2 regions of the Pedobacter sp. genome follow, and region 2 is predicted to be linked to the other one. Evidence: riboswitches for the same ligand, from Rfam matches in the RefSeq annotation. Region 2 holds a riboswitch; the other holds the start of a gene.

Region 1 (10,605 bases), 1.5 Mb from region 2:
TGCATATGCTTTAAAAGCACACCAGATAAAGGTGGGGGACTTAAATATAGAAATGCAGTTAGGTAGTACCGAAAGCATTAAATCCTATTTGATTCACAGCAAATGCCTGGCTTTTTTATCTATCCACTCCATATTGAAAGAGCTCAAGAATAATGAATGCCGCATCATAGATATCAAGGATATGGTTATCGAAAGGCCGTTTCATTTCATTCAGCTTCATGGTCAGCAGGACGCTCTGGCGGAACTATTTATGCGCTTCGCTAAAAGCTACAACTATAATGTATAGTGTTACCGAAATTTCGAGGCAATATCAGCCAGCTAAAGTGCTGCTGCTCTTTGTTTCTGAAGCTCCTGGAGGTGACGATAAACATTTTTACCTGGGAAATACTAATCTGTTTCGAACAATTTATCTTGCATTTAGTGAGGTATTTGGCGATTTTAAATCTGTAGAAGATTTTTTGCAGTTCTTTAAAGGCACGGGATGCTTTTTGGAACATCTAACTTGTACACCTATTGATAAATCGTCAGTTAAAATCAGAAAAAACCAGAGGCAGGGGGGAATAGAGCAATTAGCTCATAAAATCAGAACATATCAACCCCGATTAATCATGATCCTAATGAAAAGCATTGAACAAGAGGTTAAAGAATCTATTGACCTATCAGGCTTATCGTTTATCGAAGAAATTGCAGTTACCTGCTATCCTGCCGGCACTGAATCAAACAGGCTTACTTGCATCCGGGATACCAGGGTTATCATCTCCAAACTGGCATCGATATTGACATAACATGCAAATATATTGCTGTAATATACCGATACAGAACAAGATGAAAATTCAAGATCAGGAAAACACCAAACAGCATGCAGGAGACCATTTGGCTAATGAAAGAACATTTTTGGCCTGGATCAGAACCAGTATTGGTATCATGGGATTTGGCTTCGTGGTGATGAAATTCTCGCTATTTATCAAGCAGATCAGTGCCGCACTGGGGAGTAAAGTGCCCCTGCACCAAACCGGAGATTCCCGCATTATCGGGATTTTTCTAGTTGCCCTGGGAGCAATTACTATCATTTGTTCTTACTTAAGATATAATTCAACGAAAGAACAACTGAATCAGGGGGTGTATTACCATTCAACACTTTTTGTTAAAGTTTTAACCGCTTTAGTTTTCATAGCCAGTATACTTTTACTGCTCTACCTTATTAAAACAACATAGGCAGTTAAATCATCTGTACTTGATGCTTTAGAAAAGAGAGGAAGGAAAGCGGTCGATATAGCGTTGTTTTTTGATATAAATTGCTGATTGCATTGGTCAAGGATCTTATAAAAATTTCACCTCTTTATGATAATCCACAGGAACAGGATAAGTCAATATTTTATGTTCCCGTAAATATTTTGGGTACCGCAATACGCTGTGAAGAATATATACCTGAATGGCCACTGAAAAAATAGGCTGTAAAACAGGCTACCGCAAAAAACATGGTGTATTCACTACCAAAAAGTTCTATACCCATAATCGTACAGGCAAGGGGTGTATTCGTTGCACCAGCAAAAACAGCAATAAATCCAAGGGCAGCAAACAAACTAACTGGAGCATTTAATAAGGTCGAAAGTGCATTGCCTAATGTTGCGCCAATATAAAACAAAGGCGTTACCTCACCACCTTTAAATCCAGTTCCTAATGTTAAAGTTGTGTAAATGGTCTTCCATAACCAGCTCCAAGTATCTGCTCCACCAGGCTGAAAAGCAGAGGGAATTGTAACGGCTCCTTGGTATTCGCTATCCACGCCCAAACTTAAGTAATCCGGTTTCCCGATGGCGTAAGTCAAGCCTATAATAATCAGACCACCGATAACAGGAATAAGCCACTGGATCTTACATACTTTAGAAAAAAAGGCCTTGATCTCATGCACCATTACAGCAAACAGGTAGCTGGCCAGACCAAACAATGTGGATGCTAGAATAACCTTACTAAGCAGGAGTAGGTTTACCGGCAGGTATTCAGATAGAAAGTAGGCACTTTTCTCTATGAGATCGATGTGATAAGCGGTATGATGGATGCCCCAGGCAGAGACAGTAAGATCACCAAGCACGCTGGCAATTAATGCGGGAAGTAAAGCCTTGTACTCTATTCTTCCAATGGCCAGAACTTCCATTGCAAATATGGCACCGGTGAGCGGTGTTCCGAACACCGCCCCAAACCCGGCTGCAATTCCCGCGGTAAGGAGCATCTTGGTGTCTACCTCATTTAGCTTAAACCAGCGGCTAAACATTCCTGCGATGCTTCCTCCGATTTGTACCGCGGTTCCCTCTCTTCCAGCCGATCCGCCAAACAAATGGGTAATCACTGTAGTTATTAAGATTACTGGCGCCATCTGCCTGGGCACTCCACCACCCGGCCTATGGATTTCATCCATGATCAGGTTATTTCCTTTTTCTGAGGACCTACCAACTGACTGATAAATCAGGTGGATCACAATACCTGCTAAAGGTAGCAGAAAAATGAGACAGGTATGCTGAAAGCGAAAGTGAATGGCCCAGCCTAGCAGCCAAAGGAACAAGGCAACCATACTTCCTATTGCAATGGCAACAGGAAGTATAAGCAGCGTCCATCGAACCGCATATTTAAAAACCGAAAGGTGTTCAAATAAAAATTTATTATGTTTCATTGTAGGTTAGCGGCTGATTTATAATTTTTTATAAAAAGTATTGATTCCTGCAAATGATGCCCTATCACCAAGTTCTTCTTCTATCCGAAGCAACTGGTTAAATTTAGATACCCTTTCAGAGCGGCAGCCACTTCCTGTTTTGATGTGCCCCGCACCGGTAGCGACAACCAGATCCGCAATTGTCGTGTCTTCAGTTTCACCACTGCGGTGAGAAATAAAGCAATTGTAACCGTTTTTTTGGGCTAGTTCTACGGCCTTTAGCGTTTCGGAAACTGTACCGATCTGGTTCAATTTAATCAGTACGCTGTTTGCAATGCCCTGGTCGATTCCCTGCTGGATAATACTCGGGTTGGTGCAGAATATATCATCTCCAACCAATTCCACTTTGTCTCCCAAAAGGCTGGTCAGCTTTTTCCATCCCTCCCAATCGTTTTCGCCCAACCCGTCTTCCAACAGGATAATTGGGTACTCTTTTAACCATCCTTCCCAAAAGCCAATCATTTCATCTGTTGTGATCCGTTCTTTAGAACTTTTATAAAATTCATATTTTCCATTATTCCACATTTCGCTGGTCGCTGGGTCAAGACAAAGGGAAATATCCTTGCCTGGAGCAAAACCGGCAATATGTATCGCTTCCATGATGATTTGGACGGCTTCCTCATTAGAACTCAGATTTGGCGCAAACCCACCTTCGTCACCAACTCCGGTATAATAGCCTTTCGCTTTTAGCAGACTTCTCAGGGAATGAAAAACAGCTTCGCCCATACGGATACTTTCCTTAAACGAGGGGGCGTTATGAGGGGCAATCATAAATTCCTGAAAATCGATGTTGTTATCAGAATGCCTTCCCCCATTAATGACATTCATGCACGGTACGGGCATTACGTAACCTTCCCTTTCCACTAGCTGCCTATACAAGGGAATCCCTTTTGCAACGGCCGAAGCCCGGGCGAAGGCGATTGAGGCCGCAAGCATCGCATTTGCGCCGAGCCTTGATTTATTCTCGGTTCCATCCAGACCAATTATATGATCATCGAAGGCCTGCTGACCCTCAAAGGATAAGCCGGTGACTGATTTGCCGACTTCGACGTTAATCCCTTTTACTGCTTTTTCCACGCCTTTACCATTATAGCGCTCTGGATCACCATCTCTAAGCTCTACGGCTTCTTTTTCACCCGTACTTGCCCCGGATGGAGAAATACCCCTTGCTGTTGTTCCGTTAAGAGTGACTTCTACTTCTACTGTCGGATTGCCCCTGGAATCCAAAATTTCACGGGCATGAATTTTAGTTAATTTCATAGTTTTTTGTTTTATATTGATTTTTAGTATTTCGGTTGCTTACAAATAATTGAGTTTCTCAAAAGATCAAAACCAGTGTTCCCCCAATGATCAGCAGGGCACCAAAGAATACTTTCAGGGTAAGAGCTTCTTTCAGGAACACCATTGCAAGTATAATAGTTAGGGCAACACTCAACTTATCAACAGGGGCGACCTGGGACACTTTCCCGATCTGCAAAGCCTTGTAGTAGAATATCCAGGACAAGCCGGTGGCAAGGCCAGATAAAAAAAGAAATAGCAGGTTATGCTTTGACAGTTCCGTAATTCCTTTAAGTTCGCCTCTGGCCATTACGATCCCCCAGGCTACAATCAGTATTACCACCGTTCGTATGGCAGTAGCCAAATCAGAATTGACATTGGTTACGCCGACTTTTGCAAAGATGGCCGTAAGGGAAGCAAAGAAAGCTGATAATAGCGCGTAGATCCACCACATAGTTTTATGTTAATTTTCCGTTATTGAATAATTCCAAAGTAAATGAGTACAAGAACCGTTGCTCCGGCAATGATCCGGTAAATGCCGAACCAGCGGAAAGAATGCTTTTGAAGATAGGTGATGAAAGAGCGGATGGCCATCCATACATCCCACCCGCACCTGCTTTACTTAAATGAATGATCGTAGTTAGATTCGGTTCATGGGAAGGGCGTAGACGCTTAACGGTGTTTTTAATCAGTCCTGAAGCAATCTGATCTGCACTAGCAACTAGTAGCGCAATGGTAATAAGAACCTGCCAAATTTTTTTGCAGAAATTCTGGAAGAGGCAATAAATAATGAAGGCATAAAAAGGAAGCCAAAAACGCTTATCACTGGCCCAGTACATGATCGTATCCCAGAATGCATTATGGTGCTGATTTATCCACAAGAACCATTCAGTTTCAACCGGCAGGACCATTGCTAACACTGATCTCACTTTGGCAGACAGACAAAGTAAGACAAGCGCAATTAAGATAGCTGCCAGCAATAAGAGTTGAGAATTTATTTTTAATTTTTTCACCTACAATACTTTGACCGGCAGATTTTATTACCTGCTGGAATTTCTATTGTAGGCGCCATCAGCTTTTGAAAAAAGCGGTTGAATCGGAAGGACACCATTTCCGTATTGCAAATATAATACTAATAAAATGATGTGCAAAATCTTAAAGTAGGTGTTGAGAATTTAATTTATCACTATTCCTCCTTATTTGAATACGAGAACCAGTTTCTTATTCTTCTACCGTTTAAACAAGCATCATATCACGGGATTAAAGCTTTTCTTAAACAAAATGAAACCGCCTGGAAATAACCATGTTATCTATATAGGAATTTTTTTTATAACCCTAAAAAATTAAAGTTATGGGATACCATGAATGGAAAAACTGTATTGATGCATGCTTAAAGTGTGCTTCAATTTGCAATCATTGTGCAAGTTCATGCACTCAGGAAGAAGACGTGAAAATGATGGCGCGGTGTATTGAGCTTGATATGCAATGTGCAGCCATCTGCTACTCTGCCGCTCAATTGATGAGTATGGGTAGCTCTTTTGCTCAAGACATTTGCCGTATTTGCGCAGATATTTGCCAGCAATGCGGAGATGAGTGTAGTAATCATCATACCCAGCATTGTCAGGAATGTGCAGATGCTTGTAAGGCTTGTGCGGAAGAATGCAGAAGAATGACAGGAGTAGCTGCTTAAGATGCCAATCACCGTGAGCATTAATTGATTAAGGGCAGCATTCTAGTTGCCCTTTCATTTTTATAAATAGGCAAATTTATTCCATTCATTTTATTTTCATTATTCCCTCATTATTTGATATTTACCAAGGTTTGAGGTTGTTCTTGGTATGTCCTTTCTCTAGCCTTAAAAAAATGGGTTTTTTAGGATATGATTCTCATAAACTCATTCCATTATTCAAATAAGAATTTCAGTTTTTGATGATGAGTACTTGATAATTCGAATTCTATGAAAATGAAGGCTAGATGCGAGTTGAGGAATGCATTAAATAATGCATGAACTTTCAATTCCCGCTTCATCAAATTATTTCAAAAAACAAAAAATACAAATTTCATTTCAATGGCGGTGTTAAATCAATCACGTTGTTAAACCGAGGGTATGTACCTTCTAAATTAAATGCAAGCTACATGGCATTTGCGCATAATTGTAAAAAAATTTAGACCAAACGGATTTCCCCCCGTTTATCCTATAATTGAATAATATTCAAGCTGATCGATGTTCGCAATTGAAACTAATCCACATGCTTATTTGGCTAATTAGATAGCAGTTTATGGAGTTCAACACTGATGTCTAGACAATTGGTGTTTTATAAATAGTTGCGGTATATCTTAATTTTAGGGAAAATTCTAAAAAGTTCGAACCGAAAAATTCAATTTAATCTATTGTAAGTGACTTATTTTCAAGTTCTTAATGTTTAAAAAATAAGAGGCATACTTTTTAGATGCCTCATATTGCCACTTAGTAGGGTCAACCCGCGGAAGTTCGACCCTTTTTGAGCATTGTGAAGCTGTGGTTAATTTTGATAAAGTTTTGAACAACAAGATGGAGGGACAGTATAGGAAAAAGAAATTATTCGATGACAATCGAAAGTAGGGTGAGAAATATCGTAACCTAATATTTGTTGATATTTTGTAACGGTTTTGTTGCGGTTTATCCTCTCATCTTTTTAGATTAATGCAGATTTTAGCGCCTATATATTTAGGTTGTTAAATTTGAAGGGTTTGAAAGTTAAGCAGGTACCAAATTGCTCTATAATTGGAGTCGTCTTGCTGTACCTGATTATCTCTTTGGGCAATATCTTTTTTTTATCCAACCTCTCCCTTTTAGAGTCCGCCCGGGGAATAAAATCAGCTGCGCAGTACAAAGGTAGCTTTTCTCCGCTTGGAAAGGATTCAAAAATTACCAGACAATTTAAGTGTATCCTTGATGAACGCAAGAAAACCGTGCTTCCTGTTTTGGAAGCTTTTCTTATCGGCGTCATCTTATTTTTGGGGCTTTCGCTTTTAGCCTCTAACCTAAACAGGTATTTTCTTGAGATCAGATACAGGATTGCCGGATCAGTCCCAATTTATATTTCCAACCAGGTCTTTCGGATCTGAGATTTATCTCAATTTTCTTTTATTGACAGGTCCTTCAAATGATGAAGTGACGACGGCCGGTTAATCACCGTGTTTCCTGTCCAAGACGTCCGTCAAATCTTTTTCCTTAAATTTTAATTTAAAGACATGATCCGTATTAAACAGATTTTCTGTTTGTTCCCACTTTTATATATGGGGCTGGAAAGCCATGCCCAAACCTCCCCAAAGCCCATCGGGATCGTTGATCTGATCGATCACGTGACCGCTTTTTCACCTTCACTGGCCGCTGATTCAGCAACAGTTGATATACGTGCCGCCCAGTTAAGAGAGACCGCGGCGAATGCCCTTCCAAATCTGAAGCTTAATTATCAGGCAGATCTGGGCTCAAACAATAACGTGGCAGGACCTTATATGGCCTTTGGTATAGTTCCCTCCAATTCCAGAGGTGTTAGGACTGAAAGCACTACCAAGGCTACACTTACTAATCTTGGTATTGTCTCCCTTGATTGGGAGGTCTATAATTTTGGTGCCTATAAAGCTCAGAATGCAGTCGCCAAATCAGAACTTGTCGTTGAACGATCCAAGTTTGCCCAGCGCCGATACCAGACAAGGGCCATCGCTATTGATGATTACCTGAGTCTACTAAAGCTTCAGGACATGCTATCCATTCAAGCAAGCAATATCAGTCGCAATGAGCAGATCAACCGTTCGATTTTATCCCTTGCCAGAAGCGGTGTGCGTCCGGGTGTGGATACCAGTATCGCAGGGGCCGAACTCTCCAAATCAAGATTGAACTATATTGAAATGGACAATACCTACAGACAGGTTCAGCTCGACATTGCAGCAATCAGCGGGCTAAATCCGGAAAGTATTGTCGCTGACAGTACGATCCTGGATCGGCTAAAATCGCTTGAGGTAAACCTATCGGTAAAGTTGACCGACAGTTCAAGCCATCCGCTGCTTGATTTCTACAAAAGCAATTATCTAAGCAGCGTTGAGAAGGAAAACCTGGTCAAAAAAGCCTATAATCCAAAGGTAAGCCTGCAAGCTGCTGCCTGGTCAAGGGGATCAAGCATTGATGCCAATGATAATTTCAACAGTCTCTCGAATGGCTTGGAATGGCAACGGGAAAATTACCTCGTGGGCGTAGGGATCAGTTATAACTTATTTGATCTGCGCAGGCGTCAGTTGAAGCTTAGGACCCAAAAGGCCAGTAGCAATTTTTACTTAAAGGAACTACAGCAGGAAAGGTTAATGTTATCAAATGCCGCCCTTCAAGCAGGACTTGAGATCAGTACCGCGCATAAAAGACTCGATGAAATACCAAACCAGCTAAAGGCAGCGGCCGCAGGGTATCGCCAGAAGCTCTCGCTTTATAAGAACGGGCTGACCGACATCATTGAGCTCAATGCAGCCCTGACCATCCTTTACCGTGCAGAAACCGATTTTGTCAACGCAAAATATCTGTACATCCGGGCGCTTTTTCAAAAGGCTATCGCCACCAACCAAGTAGATTCACTGTTAAACACATTAAAATAATAAAGATATGTCAATGGTTACCTCGGCCCTGAAAAAGCCGATTACAACAGTGGTGATCACCGCGAGTTTACTGCTCTTTGCAGTTCTCAGTGCGCTGAAGATCCCAATAGATATTTTCCCCCAGCTTAATTCGCCGACAATATATGTTATTGAATCCTACGGAGGTATGTCTCCACAACAGATGGAGGGCTTCTTCTCCACTCGTCTACAGGATCAGTTTCTTTATGTTAATGGCGTTAAGAATATTACCGCCAAAAACATTCAGGGTTTGACGATGCTAAAGCTGAGTTTTTATGAAAGCACCAATATGGCAGAGGCTTCTGCCCAAGTTGCCTTGCAGGTTAACCGGGCCATGAAGTTCTTCCCTCCAGGCGCTTTGCCTCCGCAGGTGGTCCGCTTTGATGCCTCTTCACTGCCAGTAGGCCAGCTTGTACTCTCGGCCAAATCCCGCAGTCTGAAAGAAATCTATGATATGGCGGCAACGCGTATCAGGCCCATGTTTTCCTCTGTCGCAGGGCTTTCAGCGCCACCGCCATTCGGTGCCAATTCCCGCTCGATTACCATTAGTGTAGATCCGAGCAAATTAAGGAGTTATAATCTGACTCCGGACGAGGTGGTAGGGGCTTTATCCAAGTTCAATGTCATGTCTCCTTCGGGAAATCTAAGGTTGGACAATACCATGATGGTGACCTCTATGAACTCCCTGGTTAAAACGGTCGATGAATTCAACAACATTCCAATAGCTACAAAAAACGGCGTTTCAATATTGGTAAGGGATGTGGCAAGGGTTGCCGATGCAGCGGATGTTACCGTGGATTATGCATTGATCAACGGGAAACGGTCTGTGTATATTCCTGTGGTCAAAACAGCAGACGCCTCGACTTGGTCAGTGGTAAAGTCCTTAAAGGCCAAAATCCCCGAAATGCAGAGCCTCTTGCCGGACGATGTCCACATCTCTTATGAATTTGACCAGTCTGTTGCCGTTATCAACTCGGTAAAAAGCCTGATCACTGAAGGTGGTCTTGGTGCACTATTAACGGGCCTAATGGTGTTGCTATTCCTGCGTGATCTGCGAAGCAGTCTTATCGTGGTGATCACCATTCCGGTATCGATTTTAATTGGGGTGCTTTTACTAGGCATGTTCGGTCAGACCATAAATATCATGACCTTGAGCGGTCTGGCACTTGCAATAGGGATCCTGGTCGATCAGGCAACGGTGACGATCGAAAATATCCATCAGCACCTGGAAATGGGCAAGCCCAAACGCGAAGCCATTTACGATGCCTGTGAAGAAATCGCATTCCCGCTGCTGCTCATCCTGCTGTGTATTCTGGCCGTATTTGCACCATCTTTTATGATGAACGGTATACCAAAGGCGATGTTTTTGCCACTATCCCTTTCGATTGGCTTCACCATGGTTGTCTCTTTCATCGTGGCCCAGACCTTAGTTCCCATTCTATCCAACTGGATGATAAACGAAGAACGTTACCAGCACTATGACCATGGTAAGATCCATGCTCATGCAGGAGAGGCCCTGGACGAGAGGCAAGGAGAGCAGGTAGAAAAGCATCTGCAAAATGAAAAGGATGAACCGGAAAAAAATGATTTCTTTGAAAGGGTGAAGGTGCGGTTTATGGCAATCATCCAGCGGTGGATGCCGATGAAAAAAGGTATTGTCGGGATTTATTTAGTTCTGGTCATTTCTCTTGCAGGACTGGGATTTGTTTTTATTGGAAAGGATATGATGCCAAAGCTCAACAACGGACAGTTCCAGATACGCATCAAAGCGCCGGACGGTACCAGATTAGAGCGCACCGAGGAGAAATTTAAGCAGGTACTTTCCATTATCAATCAGACAGTAGATAACCATATCGCAGTTAGTTCGGGATACGTTGGGCTTATTCCGAGTAGTTACGGAACAAGTAACTTATATATCTTCAATACCGGTACCCATGAGGCTGTGCTTCAGGTGAACCTTGATGAAGATTATAAGG
Region 2 (10,605 bases):
GGCAATTTTATTTCGCCTACAGAGCGCTTATCGGCAAATGCATTCTCTTCCATTATCGACATTGTTTTAAAAGGCACTGTAAATTGTACCCTGGCTTTCGGAAAACACTGGATCAAAGAAAAACAAGCCGGAACGGTGCTTAATATCATTACTACTTATGCCTTTACAGGTTCCGCCTATGTAGTTCCTTCGGCATGTGCTAAAGGTGGTGTATTAGCCTTAACGCGTTCACTTGCAGTAGAATGGGGTAAATATGGTATTCGTACCAATGCAATTGCCCCTGGCCCTTTTCCAACTAAGGGCGCCTGGGAAAGACTTCTTCCCGGAGACCTGGCTAAAAAATTCGATTTCAAAAATAGGGTGCCTTTAAAGAGAGTTGGCGATCACCAGGAGCTGGCAAACCTCGCTGCATTTTTGGTAAGTGATTTTTCAGGTTATATCAATGGAGAAATCATCAGCATCGATGGTGGCGAATGGCTGCAAGGAGCCGGACAATTCAATGGCCTGGAGGCAATCCCTACAGAAATGTGGGATATGTTGGAGCAAATGACACGTAATGCAAAATAAATTACAATTTGACTTTTAAGTGCCCGGATCTTAAAAGTCAAATTGCTTAAAACCAGTACGATTATTCTTCAAAGTACTTTTCACATTTTCCCTCCCACATCTTACATTTTAATTTATCTTTGCCACTATGAATATCTTACTACTAGGTTCAGGCGGCAGAGAAAGTACATTCGCTTGGAAAATCAGTCAATCTTCGCTTTGCGACAAACTTATTATAGCACCAGGTAACGGAGGCACAGGCGTTTACGGTACCAATATTAATGTGAACGTTAATGATTTTGATGCCATCAAGAAAATTGTGGTATCAGAAAAGATTGACATGGTTGTTGTTGGTCCGGAAGAACCTTTGGTAAATGGTATTCATGATTTTTTCTTAAACGATAGCACGATTGCACATGTTCCGGTAATTGGTCCGAAGAAAGAAGGCGCAATTTTAGAAGGCAGCAAAGACTTCTCGAAACAATTTATGCAACGCCATAATATTCCTACTGCTGCTTCAAGGTCTTTCACTCCTGCAACTTTAGAAGAAGGTTTGGTTTACCTGCAAGATCATGCTTTACCTGTAGTTTTAAAAGCCGATGGTTTGGCTGCTGGTAAAGGCGTTTTAATATGCACAGAAACAATTGAAGCTCAGGAAGAGTTAAAATTAATGTTAGGAGGTAAATTTGGTGCCGCAGGAGCTACTGTTGTAATCGAAGAATTTTTAAGCGGTATTGAGCTTTCAGTATTTGTATTAACAGATGGGGAAAACTACATTACCTTACCTGAAGCCAAAGATTATAAAAGAATTGGCCAGGGAGACACCGGTTTAAATACAGGTGGTATGGGTTCTGTATCTCCCGTTCCTTTTGCCTCCAAAGAGTTTTTAGCTAAAATAGAAGAACGCATTATTAAGCCTACTGTTAATGGCTTAAAATCAGAAGGTATTGATTACACCGGTTTTATCTTCTTCGGCTTAATCAAAGTTGGAGAAGAGCCCTATGTTATTGAATATAACGCCCGTATGGGAGACCCGGAAACTGAAAGCGTGATCCCAAGAATTAAAAATGACCTGGTGGAACTTTTTATTGCAACTTCACAAAAACAACTCAATCAAGTTAATTTAGAGGTGAGTGAAGATGTAGCAGCAACAGTTATGATTGTGGCTGGTGGTTATCCTGGAGAATATTTGAAAGGTAAAGCCATAACAGGTATCGAAAACTTACGCCATTCTTATACATTCCATGCCGGAACGCTTTTAGAAAATGACGTGGTAAAAACCAATGGTGGTCGTGTTATTGCAATTACAAGCTTACAAAAGGACTTATTTACAGCATTACAATCGGCAACAGCCGATGCTGGCAGAATCTATTTTGATGGTAAGTATTTTAGAGAAGATATCGGGTTTGATTTAGTTTAAATTAAACTTCTGCATATAAAAAAGAAAGCCTCGGTTGATGGACAACCGAGGCTTTCTTGTAAAGAAATTTTATTATTTAGATTTACTTCCCAATAACTCCTGCAACTTATCTTGCAAAGCTTGCTCTCTAAGCCCTTTGGCAATAATTTTACCAGTCGGATCGATTAAGAAATTAGCAGGAATTGAATTAATACCATACATTTTCGCTACTTCATTATCCCAGAATTTCAAGTCCGAAACGTGTGTCCAGGTTAATTTATCATCAGCAATAGCCTTTAACCAGGCAGCCTTTTGTCCGGGACGATCCAGAGATACCCCTAAAACAGTAAAACCTTTATCTTTAAATTTATTGTAAGCAGTAACTACATTTGGGTTTTCGCCACGGCAGGGACCACACCAGGAAGCCCAGAAATCTACCAGTACATATTTCCCTTTAAAATCTGATAATTTAACCGGCTTTCCGTCGGGATCATTTTGGGTAAAATCCATTGCTAAAGCACCTATAGCAGTTTTTCTGCCGGCGTCAAACAATTGCGCTAATTTTTTACCTGCTGGGGTGGCTTTCAAATCAGTAGATAGTCCGTTAAAAGCAGCTTCCACTGCGGCGGCCTGTTCCGGATCATTCGTCAACTGGCTAACAGCCGATAAACTGATGTAAGATTTAGGGTTGTTTTTAGCAAAATCCAAAAAGATTGGCCCTAATCCTGAAGCGGCTTTTTCATACCTTGCACCCAAAGCCTCAACTAATGCTTTATCCTTTTTCTGTTCTGGAGTAAATTTTCCATACTCAGCATTAATTGCAGCAATTTGATCGTTGATAGATTTCGTTAGGTCTTTCAGTTTTTTAGCATCTTCATTAACCAGCGATCCGGTAATCACCGCATTTTTAAGTGAATCTGCTGCCTTAATTTTTAACGCTCCAGGTTCAACATAAAATGATAATGCATCTAATTTTTCACCTTGTGCCGGACGTTTTACATAAGGATTTTTATTTAGATATAATCCTCCCTGTGCAGGGTTTGCCAAAGTACCCTTAAATGCAAAAGCACCATTGCTAACCAATGCAGAATCGGTAACATTCTGGCCATCACCCTGATAAACAAGATAAACCTTGTCACCAGTTTTCAAACCTTTAATATCCCCGGTAAGGGTAAATGGCTTTTGAGCCAGCGCTGCTAAAGGCAATATAGCCATTGCAGACAATAATATTTTTTTCATGGAAAAGTTAGTTTAAGTTCAAATATAAATATATGTACGCCTAAAACGCATTTAGCTGTGTAAAATTATGATAGCTTTTGATAGGTCCGCCACCACAAATCAGGCATATCTCCATTTACTGCCGTTTGATAATCATCGTATCGGCAAGGCACAAGGTGATACCGCTCATTTTTCGATTGCCCGGAAGGATACGGAACCTGCATCCACCATCGATCTGATTTTTTGCTTTTCACAAAAGTCATCTCACCTGACCCGTCCTTCAAACTGGTTCTATAAATAATGAATTGAGATTTCGGACTCAACGGAAAATCTTTCTTACGGGAGTAAAACCCATCTATAAAATACCAAACCATCTGCGCCAGCAAAAAAGCAGTTTGCCCGTTGTTATCATATGCAGGATTGAATTCATAGAATCCTATCGAAGTAAGCTTATCATTCATGCCTGCATAACGGGCAAGTCTGCAAGCTTCTTCCCCATCAAAACCATTTGGTGTAGTGTTCGCATTTCCCGCTGCATCAGCCGAACGGATAGCACCCATATCAAAACTGATCATATTCGCATTTCGAATAATAGGTTCTGTTAAAGTAATATCCTGAGCAAATTCCCCCAATCGGTGTACATCAAAGTAAAGCTTATCCATTACGCTTAAGCTTTCCTGATTCACAAAATAGGTTTGGTAACCAATGTTGCTAAAATTGAAAAGATAATTTGGCTGATGTAAAAAAATCTTATTCAGATAACAATCAGAGCGCGTAGCAATTCCTTCTTCATTATCATCATCGATATCAAATTGATTATCAACAATCACCAGATCCACTTTTTGCTCCAGGTCTTCATATCCCATGTATTGCGCGTAGGTCAAATCCTGACCGCCACCAATAATAACAGGAATAATATTTTTCTTTACCAATTCAGATACCACCATCTTCACTGCAATATAAGTATCGGCTAAAGTAGCACCATGCTTAATATTTCCCAGATCGACAATCCGACTGCTAAAAGCACCTTCATTCAATTTGTAAAACTTCTCCCTAAAATAATCAGGTCCTAATGCACAACCTTCATTATTAACAGCACTTCTTCCATCAAGTACCCCGAAAATCGCCAAATCAAAAGTTTCTTCCGTTAAATCAGGAAAGGTTTCGGTATAAATTTGTGCCCTCAACCCAAGCTGACTGGTTAAAAACCCTCGTTTGGGGGTAAAACTTTCGGGATTAATGGGTGAAAAGAAATCTGTTAATGACATATATTTAAAACTATCGGCTCAAATATCTATTTTTGAATGCGTATTTCCACACATAGCTCAAAAAAAATATAAATGATACTGGTAACAGGCGGAACGGGATTTTTAGGCTCCGAGCTTATTAAACAATTAACCAACAAAGGATTAACTGTTATCGCCATCAAAAGGGAAAAATCTAAAATCCCGGCCATGCTGCAAGATAACCTCTTGATTAAATGGATAACCGGAGATATTAACGAGCCCGCTACACTTGAGGATAGCTTTATTGGCATCACCCAGGTTTACCATTGTGCCGCTTTTGTTTCTTTAAATCCGAAGGATAAAAAAAAGCTTTTTCATGTTAATATTGATGGCACGTCAAACATTGTTAATCTGTGTCTGGAGAATAATTGCAAACTCCTTCATGTGAGCTCTATTGCTGCATTAGGCGAGGCAAAAAAAGGAAAAAAAATTACCGAGAAAGACCTTTGGGAATATAATGCCAAGGCACACGCATATGCATTATCTAAATATGAAGGAGAAATGGAGGTTTGGCGTGGTATTTCTGAAGGATTGAATGGAATAATTGTTAACCCTTCTGTAATCATCGGTAAAAATGCGGGCTTTGAAGGAAGCGGTGCAATATTCAAATTAATTAAAGGCGGTTTCCCATTTTTCACCAATGGCGCTGTAGGTTTGGTAGATGTAACAGATGTAGCCAAATCAATGATTCAGTTAATGGATTCTGATGTAAATGCCGAACGATATATTATCTCATCCGAAAACTATCACTACAAGCAACTTTTCACTGAAATAGCTGAAGGTTTCGGCGTTAAAGCACCCGAAAAAGAAGCAAAACCCTGGATGCTTGGATTGGCCTGGCGGGCTTTAAAATTCTTTTCTATCTTTACGGGCAAAGAACCATCAATAACAAAAGATACAGCCGAAAGCAGTACAACTTTAAGTTATTACAACAATAATAAAATAATTCAGCAAATAGGAATCAGTTTTAAACCTATTGCACAGAGCATAACCGATATTACCCAACACCTAAGATAATGCCCAAACAAAAAGCATATTACATTATCGATTTCGATAGCACATTTACCCAAGTGGAGGCTCTTGATGAACTTGCACGAATCTCTTTGAAAAAACACCCCGAAAAAGAACTGATTTTCCAGAAAATTGAAGATTATACCAATCTGGCAATGGAAGGAAAACTCTCTTTTTCTGAAAGTTTAGCTCAAAGGGTAAAATTGCTTGAAGCTAATGAAGAACATTTAAAGCAATTAATTAAGCACCTTAAAAAGAAAGTATCTACCTCTTTCTCCAGAAATGCTGCTTTCTTCAAAAAACATGCAGATGAAGTATTGATTGTTTCAGGTGGATTTAAAGAATTTATTACACCAGTTGTAAGCCAATACCACATTAAAAAGGAAAACATCTACGCCAATACATTTGTAACCACAGGAGATGGCAAAATAATTGACTACGATCATGCCAATCCCCTAAGTGAAGAGGGTGGTAAAGTTAAACTGCTTCAACACTTAAAACTAGAAGGAGAACTTTTTGGTATTGGAGATGGTTATTCAGATTTCCAGCTTCGTGAAAGCGGATTAATTAACAAGTTTTTTGCTTTCACTGAAAATATTGCACGCCAAACCATTATCGAAAAAGCAGACCACATCACGCCAAGTTTTGATGAGTTCCTATATGTTAACAATCTTCCAAGAGCAATTTCTTATCCAAAAAACAGAATTCTTACCCTCGTAATTGGAGATGTAGATCCAAAAAGTATTGCCTTATTAAAAAATGATGGTTTATCCATCAGGCATAAAACATCTTTCGAAGAGAAATACGTAAAAGATGTAGGTGTTATCCTTTTAGCAGATGGGGAAAAACTAACTAAGGAACAATTAAAAGCCGCAGTTAAACTAAAAACCATTGGTTACCTTGGAAATACCAAGGGCAAAGTGGATACCGATCTTTGCACCAAAATGGGTATCGTTGTTTTTGATGACCCGAAAAATAATCCGCGAAACATTGATTTCGTTCCGAAACGGATGATCGATTTTATGAATACTGGCGCTACCTACCTGAGTTCTAATTTCCCGAATCTTCAGCTTCCTAAAATTGATAAGTCACATCGTTTGATTCATATCCATAAAAATGTTCCAGGAATTATGGCGAAAATCAATACTGTTTTTGCAAAACACAACATTAACATTGTTGGTCAGTTCTTAATGACCAATACTGAGATTGGTTATGCCATCACCGATATCAATGCAGAATACGACAAGCAATTGTTCAAATCACTCAAGAAAATTGAGCAGACTATCAAGTTTAGGGTATTGTACTAAACTAATCACCATTGATCATCTTCTTCATCGGGGATGATCAATGGTAATCATTACCGTCTTTTCAAAAGTAAATGTTTCGGGCTTCCAATACGTTGAGCGCTGTAAATTCCGGTATGACCTGAGAAAAGATATGCAGTTACGCAGGCCAATGCTATATATATCCCCGACTCTGCTCCAAATAACTCTATGCCCATTAAAATACAGGCTAACGGTGTATTTGCTGCGCCGGCAAATACAGCAACAAAGCCCATGCCTGCAAGTAAACCCAAGGGTAGAGGTATAAATAGGCTTAAAAAACTTCCTAACGAGGCGCCTATAAAAAACAAAGGCGTCACCTCTCCGCCTTTAAATCCGGCGCTAAGTGTTAATGCTGTCAGCATAAGCTTTATTGCAAATACATAATAGGCTTGGCGTTCAGTAAAAGAAGCAGAGATTGTTGGGATTCCGAGGCCAATATATTTGGTCGTTCCCATCAAACAAATTATGGCAACTAAAATTATCCCGCCAATTAAAGGTCTAAAAGGAGGATATTTTATTTTCGAGAATAGATTCGATAAACTATGGTTAAGAGCAGAAAAGCTACGTGCAACCCAGCCAAAAACAATTCCACCAGCCAAAGCAAAAAGTATGTTTAAGGTATTTAAAGCTGGCACAGTCCCTATCGAATAATGCGTATGGCCAACTCCCCAGGCCAAACATACATAATGCGCCATTACTGCAGTAATGAATGCAGGAAGTATTGCGCTATAAACCAAACTTCCAACTACAAATACTTCAAGTCCGAATACAGCACCTGCAAGCGGTGTACCGAAAACCGAGGCAAAACCAGCACTAATCCCACAAATGAGTATGATTTTCCGGTCTCTGGGCTTGAATTTAAACAGTTTTGTAAACTGATCGGCGAGTGCACCTCCGATTTGTACCGCAGTACCTTCCCTCCCGGCAGATCCACCAAAAAGATGGGTAACAACGGTTGCGACATAAATTAACGGAGCCATAACCAATGGAATTACCTGCTTAGGACGCTGCAGTTCTTCAATCAACAGATTATTCCCTTTAACTACATCTTTTCCGTAATAATAATAAGTTAAACCAATTAACAATCCGGCTATGGGCAAAAAATAGATGATCCACAGGTGACTTTCCCTCCATTGCGTGACCCAATTTAAACTCTCTAAAAAGAATGCTGATGCCGAACCAATTAAACTTCCTAACAGTGACGCCAATAGCAACCATTTTAAGGTGTTCAAAAAAAGTACTCCGAATTCTATTTTTAGAAACTGGTAAGAAGGCAACAGAAAACCCTCAGTTATTTTTTTAACAGGCATTTTTAATCAATTATCGATAAATTGTAGGAGTCATCAGCCTGTCTGGCGGTTTTGGCGGTACCCCATCGCCATTAATCAAATGTAGAAATTTTAGCATTTCTTCCAAAATCTTTATCAACTTTGTAGCGATAACAACACATAATGAACCTAACACCTGAAATTAAAGACAAACTTAACCAGCTTCAGGAGAAGTACACGGCTATGGGCCAAGATATGGCCTCCTACCTTGATGGCTTGCTCTATGCTGATTTTTTAACCTATTGGGATTACATCCACCTGGATACACTCCTGAGTTTACAAAATCCTAAAACTCCATTCCCTGATGAAGAAATATTCATCATGTACCATCAGATTACGGAGCTTTATTTTAAACTTACGCTTCATGAGTGTAAACAAATTGCTGAACATGAAGAATTAACGGCGAGCTTTTTCACCACCAGGGTTAAAAGAATCAATGCCTACTTTAATGCCTTAACCACCTCTTTTGAGGTAATGGTTGATGGAATGGACAAAGAACAATTTCTAAAATTCAGAATGTCTTTACTCCCGGCCAGCGGCTTTCAATCTGGTCAATACCGGATGATCGAAATATGCTCAACTGACTTTATCCGATTGGTAGATAAAAGCAAACGCGCTGAACTTGCAACTGCAGGTATAGAAGAGCAATTTGAGCATATTTATTGGAAATTTGGTGCAACAGAATTAGCCTCCGGGAAACAAACCCTAACCTTAAAGCAGTTTATCAGGAAATATGCAGATCAGTTTCTACAATTGGCTAAAAACAGGGTACAAACAAATTTCTCCTCCCTCTATCTTCAATTACAGGCCAAAGGTGAAGATGTTACTGCTTTAGCTGAAGAATTGCGGAAGTTAGATTTATACGTGAATGTAGAATGGCCGCTGTCACATTACAAATCTGCAGTAAGGTATTTAGAGAAAGATCCGGTAGATGTTGCCGCCACGGGTGGAACCAATTGGCAGAAATATTTGCCGCCACGTTTTCAAAAAAGAATTTTCTATCCTTTTTTATGGACAGAAGAACAGATGGAAGACTGGGGTAAAGGCTGGGTGCTTAGTGTACTTAAAACACTCAAAAACAAAGATTAATATTCGAAAAAACTATAAAAAAAGCGCCTTTTTTGCTAATTTTGCGCTATAATAATTTAATGATAGCATGAGTGAGCTCTGAATGAATGAAGCACTATTAATCATTCAAAATTCACACATTCAAAATTTCAACAGTATGACCGAAACATTAGACATAAAAATCACCAAGGCTGATCAAACCCGTTTGACAGTTACTGATTTTTCACAATTACCCTTCGGTAAAGTTTTTACCGATCATATGTTTACTGCCGACTACGAAGACGGCGAATGGAAAAATCTTCAGGTCTTACCTTACGGTCCAATTTTAATGAGCCCAGCTATTTCTGCCTTACATTATGGCCAGGCTATTTTTGAAGGCTTAAAAGCATACCGTCAACCTGATGGAAAGATCAGTGTCTTCCGTGCAGACAAGAACTTCGAGCGTTTTAATAAATCGGCTGCGAGAATGTCTATGCCTGCTATACCAGAAGATATTTTTATGCAAGGTCTTGCTGCCCTTATTCAGGCTGATGAAAAATGGGTTCCTTCTCAGGAAGATTATGCCCTTTATATCCGTCCGGTAATGTTTGCTACCGACCCATATTTAGGCGTTAAAGCTTCTGATACTTATAAATTTGCACTGCTAACAACCCCTACAGGGCCTTACTATAGTAATGCGTTAAAAGTTAAAATCGAAACAGAATATACCCGTGCAGACGATGGTGGTGTTGGTTATGCTAAAACTGCAGGCAATTATGCCCGTTCTTTATATCCTTTCGAAGAAGCAAAAAAAGAAGGTTTTGACCAGCTAATCTGGACAGATGCATCTACACATGAGTTTATTGAAGAAGCTGGAACAGCTAATCTCATTTTTGTAATAAATGGTAAATTGGTTACTCCTTCTGTTAGAAGTACAGTATTAGATGGCGTTACAAGAGATACCATTATCAAATTAGCCAAAGATGCTGGCGTAGAAGTAGAAGAAAGACGAGTATCTGTAAAGGAAGTAATTGAAGGTATTGAAAACGGCAGCTTAACAGAAGCTTTTGCTGCTGGTACAGCTGCAACAGTTACCCACATTGGCGAAATTGGATATCAGGGTAAACTTTATAAGTTAACCGATCCTGCTACCAGAAATATTTCTAACGGAATTGCTAAGCGACTTAACGACATCCGTTACGGATTAGCTCCTGACGAATTCGGTTGGAACTGGGTTCTTTAATCAGATTTAACCATTAAAAAAGAAATCCCGACACGTCATGTATCGGGATTTCTTTTTTATATCCACTTATGAGTACAAGGCATCAATAAACTTATCAAACATGGCAGCCTATATTCTCATTTGTCTATTCACTGCCAATATGATTTAAGCAGTAAATACTTAATTTCCAATTATCTGGGATTGAAAAAATTATTTATCCAGA

What was found. Region 2 has a riboswitch for fluoride ahead of ACQY77_RS10310 (voltage-gated chloride channel family protein). Riboswitches for the same ligand answer to the same signal wherever they lie in the genome.
Region 1: linked by a shared signal. The riboswitch ahead of ACQY77_RS16795 (hypothetical protein) and the one ahead of ACQY77_RS10310 (voltage-gated chloride channel family protein) in region 2 are both predicted to bind fluoride.

Annotation. Positions count from the first base shown of each region.
Region 1 covers NZ_OZ257244.1:4,088,064-4,098,668, forward strand. Annotated here, with positions in the region: gene ACQY77_RS16765 (LysR family transcriptional regulator) at 1-286, shown strand, start outside; gene ACQY77_RS16770 (hypothetical protein) at 279-785, shown strand; gene ACQY77_RS16775 (YidH family protein) at 826-1,215, shown strand; gene ACQY77_RS16780 (voltage-gated chloride channel family protein) at 1,376-2,668, opposite strand; gene eno (phosphopyruvate hydratase) at 2,687-3,967, opposite strand; gene ACQY77_RS16790 (EamA family transporter) at 4,026-4,439, opposite strand; gene ACQY77_RS16795 (hypothetical protein) at 4,444-4,998, opposite strand; fluoride riboswitch at 5,041-5,109, opposite strand; gene ACQY77_RS16800 (four-helix bundle copper-binding protein) at 5,439-5,675, shown strand; gene ACQY77_RS16805 (TolC family protein) at 7,220-8,611, shown strand; gene ACQY77_RS16810 (efflux RND transporter permease subunit) at 8,619-10,605, shown strand, end outside.
Region 2 covers NZ_OZ257244.1:2,573,330-2,583,934, forward strand. Annotated here, with positions in the region: gene ACQY77_RS10280 (SDR family oxidoreductase) at 1-567, shown strand, start outside; gene purD (phosphoribosylamine--glycine ligase) at 695-1,966, shown strand; gene ACQY77_RS10290 (redoxin domain-containing protein) at 2,039-3,184, opposite strand; gene ACQY77_RS10295 (formimidoylglutamase) at 3,250-4,431, opposite strand; gene ACQY77_RS10300 (NAD-dependent epimerase/dehydratase family protein) at 4,504-5,466, shown strand; gene ACQY77_RS10305 (HAD-IB family phosphatase) at 5,466-6,767, shown strand; gene ACQY77_RS10310 (voltage-gated chloride channel family protein) at 6,818-8,095, opposite strand; fluoride riboswitch at 8,113-8,174, opposite strand; gene ACQY77_RS10315 (tryptophan 2,3-dioxygenase family protein) at 8,237-9,202, shown strand; gene ACQY77_RS10320 (branched-chain amino acid aminotransferase) at 9,339-10,403, shown strand; gene ACQY77_RS10325 (DUF4920 domain-containing protein) at 10,593-10,605, opposite strand, start outside.